Regions from separate parts of the Serratia sp. NPDC087055 genome, predicted to be linked through region 1. Evidence: predicted binding sites of a transcription regulator. Region 1 holds the regulator's gene; each other region holds the start of a gene.
What was found. Region 1 encodes CRP, which controls carbon source genes, mostly activating them, when cyclic AMP is high. Its sites were predicted from a motif close to ATGTGANNNNNNTCACAT; they were not measured.
Positions count from the first base shown of each region.

Region 1 (2,202 bases):
GCTGGACGAGAGCTTTGTGGTGATTCACTTCCGCGGCCTGGATCAAATCGACTTCCCCTATTTACTGGCGATGCTGCAGGGATCCTTTATCTCACACATCAATACGCTTGTGGTGCCGGGCGGCAAAATGGGGCTGGCGATGGAGCTGATCATGGCACCCTTGGTGCAGCGTCTGCTGGAAGGCAAAAAAATCGAATAAGTGGATAGAGCGCGGCGATGGGCCGCGCCTTTTCGCCATTAGACCACGTCGCGGATTTCAAAGCTGTGAGTCACGCTGGCGGCCTTACTCAGCATCAATGACACCGAGCAGTATTTCTCCGCCGAAAGGTTCACCGCCCGCTCAACGATTTTGTCGCTCAGATCTTTACCGCTCACGATAAAGTGCAGGTTGATATGGGTGAACAGCCGCGGTGCTTCTTCACGTCGTTCAGAAGTCAGCTTGACCTCGCAATCACGCACATCATTACGCCCTTTTTGCAGGATCGACACCACGTCGATAGCACTACAGCCCCCTACCGACATCAGCACCATTTCCATCGGGCTGGGCGCTTTGTCGCCCGCATTGCCGTCCATCAACACCTGATGGCCAGACGCGGATTCACCCAGAAACGTTAACCCTTCCACCCACTTAACTCTTGCCTGCATACTGGTCACTCCGGTTAATTTCTTAAAATCAGGGTACGCTTTCGCATAGAAACTGGCAACGGAACCTGATGCTAATCATGCTGAAGCGAGACAACACAAGACACCCGCCTCACTCTGTGCTACAAACAGAGCCGCAATAAATCTTTCCGGGACACTGATTTCAGGGAAACTCCCAGGGAAAGGCTCCTTTACCGGTATGTTAACAGAATGTAGCTTGCAGCTCTCCCGGCAAGTTAATATGCTAGAGCGACAGCGTATATTTATGACACGCCTCAAAATCTGCTGATAGCCACCATTAAAACAACGGCGACAACAGGTTTTACAGGGAACTCTGACCCCTGTGACACAAGGCAGCGATAACAACAGAGGATAACAGCGAATGGTTCTCGGCAAACCGCAAACAGACCCTACTCTCGAATGGTTCCTGTCTCATTGCCATATCCACAAATATCCATCCAAAAGTACGCTGATTCACCAAGGTGAAAAAGCCGAAACGCTTTACTACATCGTCAAAGGCTCCGTCGCGGTGCTGATTAAGGATGAAGAAGGTAAAGAGATGATTTTATCCTACCTTAACCAGGGGGATTTCATCGGCGAGCTTGGATTATTTGAAGAAGGTCAGGAGCGTAGCGCCTGGGTTAGGGCGAAGACCGCCTGCGAAGTGGCTGAAATTTCCTACAAGAAATTCCGCCAGTTAATTCAGGTCAACCCGGACATCCTGATGCGCCTGTCAGCCCAGATGGCAAACCGTCTGCAGATAACATCTGAGAAAGTGGGTAACCTCGCCTTCCTGGACGTTACAGGCCGTATCGCGCAAACACTGCTGAACCTGGCGAAACAACCTGATGCCATGACCCATCCTGATGGTATGCAGATTAAAATTACTCGTCAGGAAATTGGCCAAATCGTCGGTTGTTCACGTGAAACCGTTGGCCGTATTCTGAAAATGCTTGAAGATCAAAACCTGATCTCCGCCCACGGCAAAACCATTGTCGTTTACGGCACGCGTTAATCACTGAAAAAACGGCGCGATGATTCGCGCCGTTTTTTTATGCCCCAAGTCATCATGTGGCGCAGACTGATTTACCACCCGGAAGTCAACTATGCACTGCGGCAAACGCTGGTGCTGTGCCTGCCAGTGTTACTCGGCCTGTTGATCGGCCAACTGCAATACGGCCTATTATTTTCCCTGGTTCCTGCCTGCTGCAATATTGCCGGGCTAGACACCCCTCACAAACGCTTCTTCAAACGTCTGATTGTCGGTGGCTCTCTATTTGCACTCAGCAGCCTGCTATTACAGCAAGCATTACTTTGGCACTTGCCGTTGCCGGTGTTGATGCTTGGCCTGGCACTGCTTCTCGGCGTCAGCGGTGAAATAAGTCCGTTACATGCCCGCCTGTTGCCCGCCTCGCTGGTTGCCGCCATTTTCTCCCTCAGTATGGCCGGTACAGTTCCGCTTTGGCACGCACCGCTGCTATACGTCGTGGGTACCGCCTGGTACGGGCTGTTTACCTGGTTTTGGTTCACGCTGTGGAAAGAACAACCGATGCGCGAATC
Region 1 is NZ_JBJDOG010000006.1:205,462-207,663, reverse strand. Features, by position in the region: gene ACI2J2_RS21840 (phosphoribulokinase) at 1-199, shown strand, start outside; gene ACI2J2_RS21835 (OsmC family protein) at 238-645, opposite strand; gene crp (cAMP-activated global transcriptional regulator CRP) at 1,025-1,657, shown strand; gene ACI2J2_RS21825 (YccS/YhfK family putative transporter) at 1,712-2,202, shown strand, end outside.

Region 2 (2,202 bases), on a different contig from region 1:
CAAGCCGGTTGAGTATTCAGCCACTGCCGGCGGTACTGGCATCAGATCGCGGAATTTCAATCGGCTGAACAACTTGAGACGCTGTGACAGGGTGCGTGCTTTGTTGACGTCCACCAGCGTACGCGCCAGCGCTTTGCTGACGCCAATAGGCAATACCGAAGAGGAATCAGCGCCGCCGGCAATACCAATACTGATACTGCCCGCCATAATGCTTTCCGCTACGTTGGCAATCGCCTGGAAACTGGTGGCGCACGCGCGCGACACGCTGTACGCATCGGTATGCACACTCATGCCGGTGCCCAACACGATTTCACGCGCAATGTTCGGCGCTTCTGGCATTTGTACGACCTGGCCGAACACCAATTGTTCGATCAGGGCCGGATCAATCCCGCTGCGGGCCAACAGTTCGCTCACCGCCGTTTTACCCAAATCTACCGCAGGAATACCGTGATAAGCGGTTGCCTGCTTGGCAAAGGGGGTACGCAGTCCATTTACAATAGCAATACGGTCACCGTGACGGGTCACCAACGGCAGTGCCTTACTCATAAACGCTCCTGAAGAAAATAACGTCAGCGCAACGGCCAAAAAAAGAGGTCTGACCTGATGAGGTCATTGTTAACCAAATGTTTACATTTGGCAAACCGTCAGAAGTGAAAACTGAGAGCAGGAGCAACTTTCTACAGAGGGATAAAGGGAAAGGCAGCGGTGCGGGTTTGCCCCACACCGTTTTACAGCAGTGATTAACGCAGGCCGAGCTGGAAAATCAGGGTTTCAGCCTGGCAGGCAAAGGTGAAATCCGCCGCCAGTTCCACGCCACCGTCAACCGGTTTAATGCTACTGCTGATGTCACAAGGATCAGATTCCACGTTGCGGGCTTTTTCGGTCAACACGGCCAGCATTTTCTCCGCATCCTGCTGATTAGCAAATACCTGGCTGTAGGAAGCGGTGCAATCCGTATTGTCCATCACGGTACCCACATCGACACAGCAACAGGCGGCCGTTTCCTGGGCACTACATTTATTCAGCGAATTTGACATGGTTGATTCTCCTCAGGGACCGCCATCACGCGAGTCCAAATTGCCATTTAGCGAATGGCGCAAAGATACAAGATTCTGCGCTTATTTTACTCTGCGGCGAAACCGATCACTAGCACTTACTTTTTATGGGTGTTTTAAGTGATGGAAATCACAAACGAAAATCGTTGTCTGCTAAGGAATGGTAAGAATTTTGTTATGTAGGGGTGGTTTTTTGTTAGCCAGATCTCTCTTTTGATATCAATTTGGAAATATTTAAAAAACAATGTTGCAACATTCTCACAGGTCGGACCTATAATTCAGCCACTGGTCTGATTTGTCTGAATGAGATCGGACCCTACAATCGCGCGCTTCCTTGTTACTTTATGTAACATGTTTAAATAATAAACACATAAAATGAGGTTTTGGTCATGAGCCAGAAAAACCTATTTACTAAATCAGCTCTCGCAGCTGCAGTGGCAATTATTTCTTCAAACGTGTCTGCCGCCGGATTCCAGCTGAATGAGTTCTCAGCAGCTGGTTTAGGACGTGCGTATTCTGGCGAAGGCGCCATGGCAGATACAGCGGCTTCTGCCAGCCGCAACCCGGCCCTCCTGATGATGTATACCCGCCCAGAGCTGTCTATCGGTGCGGTGTTTATCGATCCGGACGTAGACATTTCAGGCAAGTCACCTTCTGGTGCCAGCCTGGATGCAAAAAACATTGCCCCAACAGCCTGGGTGCCAAACCTGCACTACGTTCAGCCGATTAACGATCAATTTGCCGTGGGCGGCTCGGTAACGAGCAACTATGGCTTGGCTACCGAATTTAACGACGGTTACACCGCAGGTGCTTACGGCGGTAAAACCGACCTGACCACCGTGAACCTGAACCTGAGCGGTGCTTATCGCCTCAATCAACACTTCAGCTTCGGCCTGGGCTTCGATGCCGTTTATGCCAAAGCCAAACTCGAGCGTTATGCTGGCGAACTGCCGAAACTGATCGCAGCACAAGGCATGCAGAGTGGACAACTGACGCCGCAGCAGGCACAGCAGATTGGCGGCATCCCGGCAGACACCCAGCTTTCTCATCTGAAAGGTGACAAATGGGGCTTTGGCTGGAACGCCGGTATCCTGTACGAAGTGGATGAAAACAACCGTTACGGTTTCACCTACCGTTCTGAAGTAAA
Region 2 is NZ_JBJDOG010000001.1:114,751-116,952, reverse strand. Features, by position in the region: gene fadI (acetyl-CoA C-acyltransferase FadI) at 1-546, opposite strand, end outside; gene ACI2J2_RS00570 (YfcZ/YiiS family protein) at 741-1,037, opposite strand; gene fadL (long-chain fatty acid transporter FadL) at 1,445-2,202, shown strand, end outside.
Region 2: the regulator CRP is predicted to act here: its motif matches at 1,174-1,191, upstream of ACI2J2_RS00570 (YfcZ/YiiS family protein).

Region 3 (2,202 bases), on a different contig from region 1:
GGCGCAGAGCGGGGCGGCCCAGTTAACGCCACCGTTTACCGGTTTGCTCAGCCTGGTACCGCAGACGCTGTTGGATACCGGGTTGCCCTTGTTGCAGCAGCTGGCGAGCGGGTTGGCAGGTTCTTTCCCGCGCCTGCTCACCTGGGCGGGATATGCCGTCTGGTTAATCTGGGGTCTGGGCATGCTGGTATTACTGGTACTGGGTGCCTGGGCTCGTCGTGTTCTGCTCAACGATAACCCTGATAGACCTCACCCACGCGCTTAAAGTAGTCGGTCAGGTAGTTGATGCACACCTGTACTTTGAGCGGCAGCTTATCTTTCTCGGTGTACACGGCGTACACCGGGCGAGGATCCGAATGATAACTTTTGAAAAGGATCTCGATCTCGCCGCGTTTGATCTCTTCGATCACCCACATCAGCGGTGCATAGGCAATGCCTGCCCCGGCTTTTAACCAGCGGATCATGGTCTGTGAATCGTTGGTGACGAAACGCCCCTGCGGTGCAATACGTGTACTGATGCCTTCCGGTGCGATCAGTTCGAATTCACTATCCGGCCGCACGCTGTATTCCAACCAGGAAAAATTGACCATATCGCTCGGTTTTTGTGGTGTACCGTACTGGCTGAGATAGCTTTTGGCGGCACACACCACCATTGGCATTGAACCCAGTCGTTTGGAAAACAAGCTAGAGTCCTGCAGCGCACCCGTGCGAATCACCACGTCCAATCCATCAGCGATCAAATCCGGTGCCGGAATGCCGGTCACCAAGTTCACGGTCAGACCGGGATACTCTTTCAGCATATCGGCGGTCATGGTAGCCAACACGTTTTGCGCCATGGTGGATGAGCTGCCAATTCGTAGCGTGCCGGTCGGCGTATTGTTAAAGGCGTACAGCTGTTCGTGCACTTCGCTGACTTCCAGCAACATGCGACGACACCCCTGATAGTAAATTTTTCCGGCTTCCGTCAGGCCAATACTGCGCGTGCTGCGATTAAGCAGCTTAACCTGTAGCTCATTTTCCAGTTTGGAGACGGTCTGGCTGATAGATGAAACGCTCATATCAAGCTGACGTGCAGCCGCCGTAAACGACCCGCATTCAACCACTTTGGCGAATACTGACATCCGTTTTAGTCTTTCCATTATTCACTCTGGCTTAAAAGTGATTTAGATCACAGATTGTTGATGAGTTGATAGTAAGCAAGCTAATATAACGTAGTCGGGTGGAAAGACCTTACCAACGCGTGAGTGTGATCGGCAGCGTCATTGGGGCCGAACCCTCAGGTATCCTCGCAATTCCTATCGCGGATGTACGTTCCAGAGTTTACTCTTTTTTCAGGTTCCTGACCTGTCTGGGCCGGAATTTGTGGTGCGCGCACGCTAAAATGTAAAGAGAATGTGAATGGGAATATACCCTATAGCTTTCAAGTTGCAGCCAGGCGCCCAACTTGCTCATCCTCAGGCACTTACTTTAGTAAGTCACTGGGGTGATAGCGTGCAGGTAACAACGCTGCAACTTGAAAGATGACGGGTATAAAGGTTAATGCCCGGTGCAGTGAGTAATAAGGAAAAATTGATGAGTTTGCTTCCGGTTATGGTCATTTTCGGACTGTCGTTTCCCCCGGTCTTTTTTGAGTTGCTGGTTTCGCTGGCGCTGTTTTTTTTGCTGCGCCGGTTGCTGCAGCCCACCGGGATTTACGATTTTGTCTGGCATCCAGCGTTGTTTAATACCGCGCTGTATTGCTGTTTGTTCTATCTGATTTCATGTCTTTTCGTTTGAGGTCGCTGTGAAAAATTTTTCAATAAAAATAGCCCGAATCGCGATCACACTGATCCTGGTCCTGCTGGGGATAATCGCCATCTTCAAAGCGTGGGTGTTCTACACCGAGTCCCCCTGGACGCGAGACGCCAAGTTTACTGCTGACGTGGTCGCGATAGCCCCAGATGTCAGCGGTCTGCTCACCGACGTGCCTTTGGTAGATAACCAACTGGTGAAGAAAGGGCAGGTGCTGTTGGTGATCGATCAGCCGCGTTATCAGCAGGCATTGGCGCAAGCCAGCGCCGATGTTGCCTATTACCAGACGTTGGCAGCGGAAAAAAGACGTGAGGCTGGCCGCCGCGTACGTTTAGGTGTGCAGGCGATGTCGCAAGAAGAGATAGACCAGGCGAATAACGTACTGCAGACGGTCGAGCATCAGTTAGCCAA
Region 3 is NZ_JBJDOG010000003.1:313,880-316,081, reverse strand. Features, by position in the region: gene ACI2J2_RS17680 (hypothetical protein) at 1-265, shown strand, start outside; gene aaeR (HTH-type transcriptional activator AaeR) at 228-1,139, opposite strand; gene aaeX (p-hydroxybenzoic acid efflux pump operon protein AaeX) at 1,573-1,776, shown strand; gene aaeA (p-hydroxybenzoic acid efflux pump subunit AaeA) at 1,784-2,202, shown strand, end outside.
Region 3: the regulator CRP is predicted to act here: its motif matches at 1,157-1,174, upstream of aaeR (HTH-type transcriptional activator AaeR).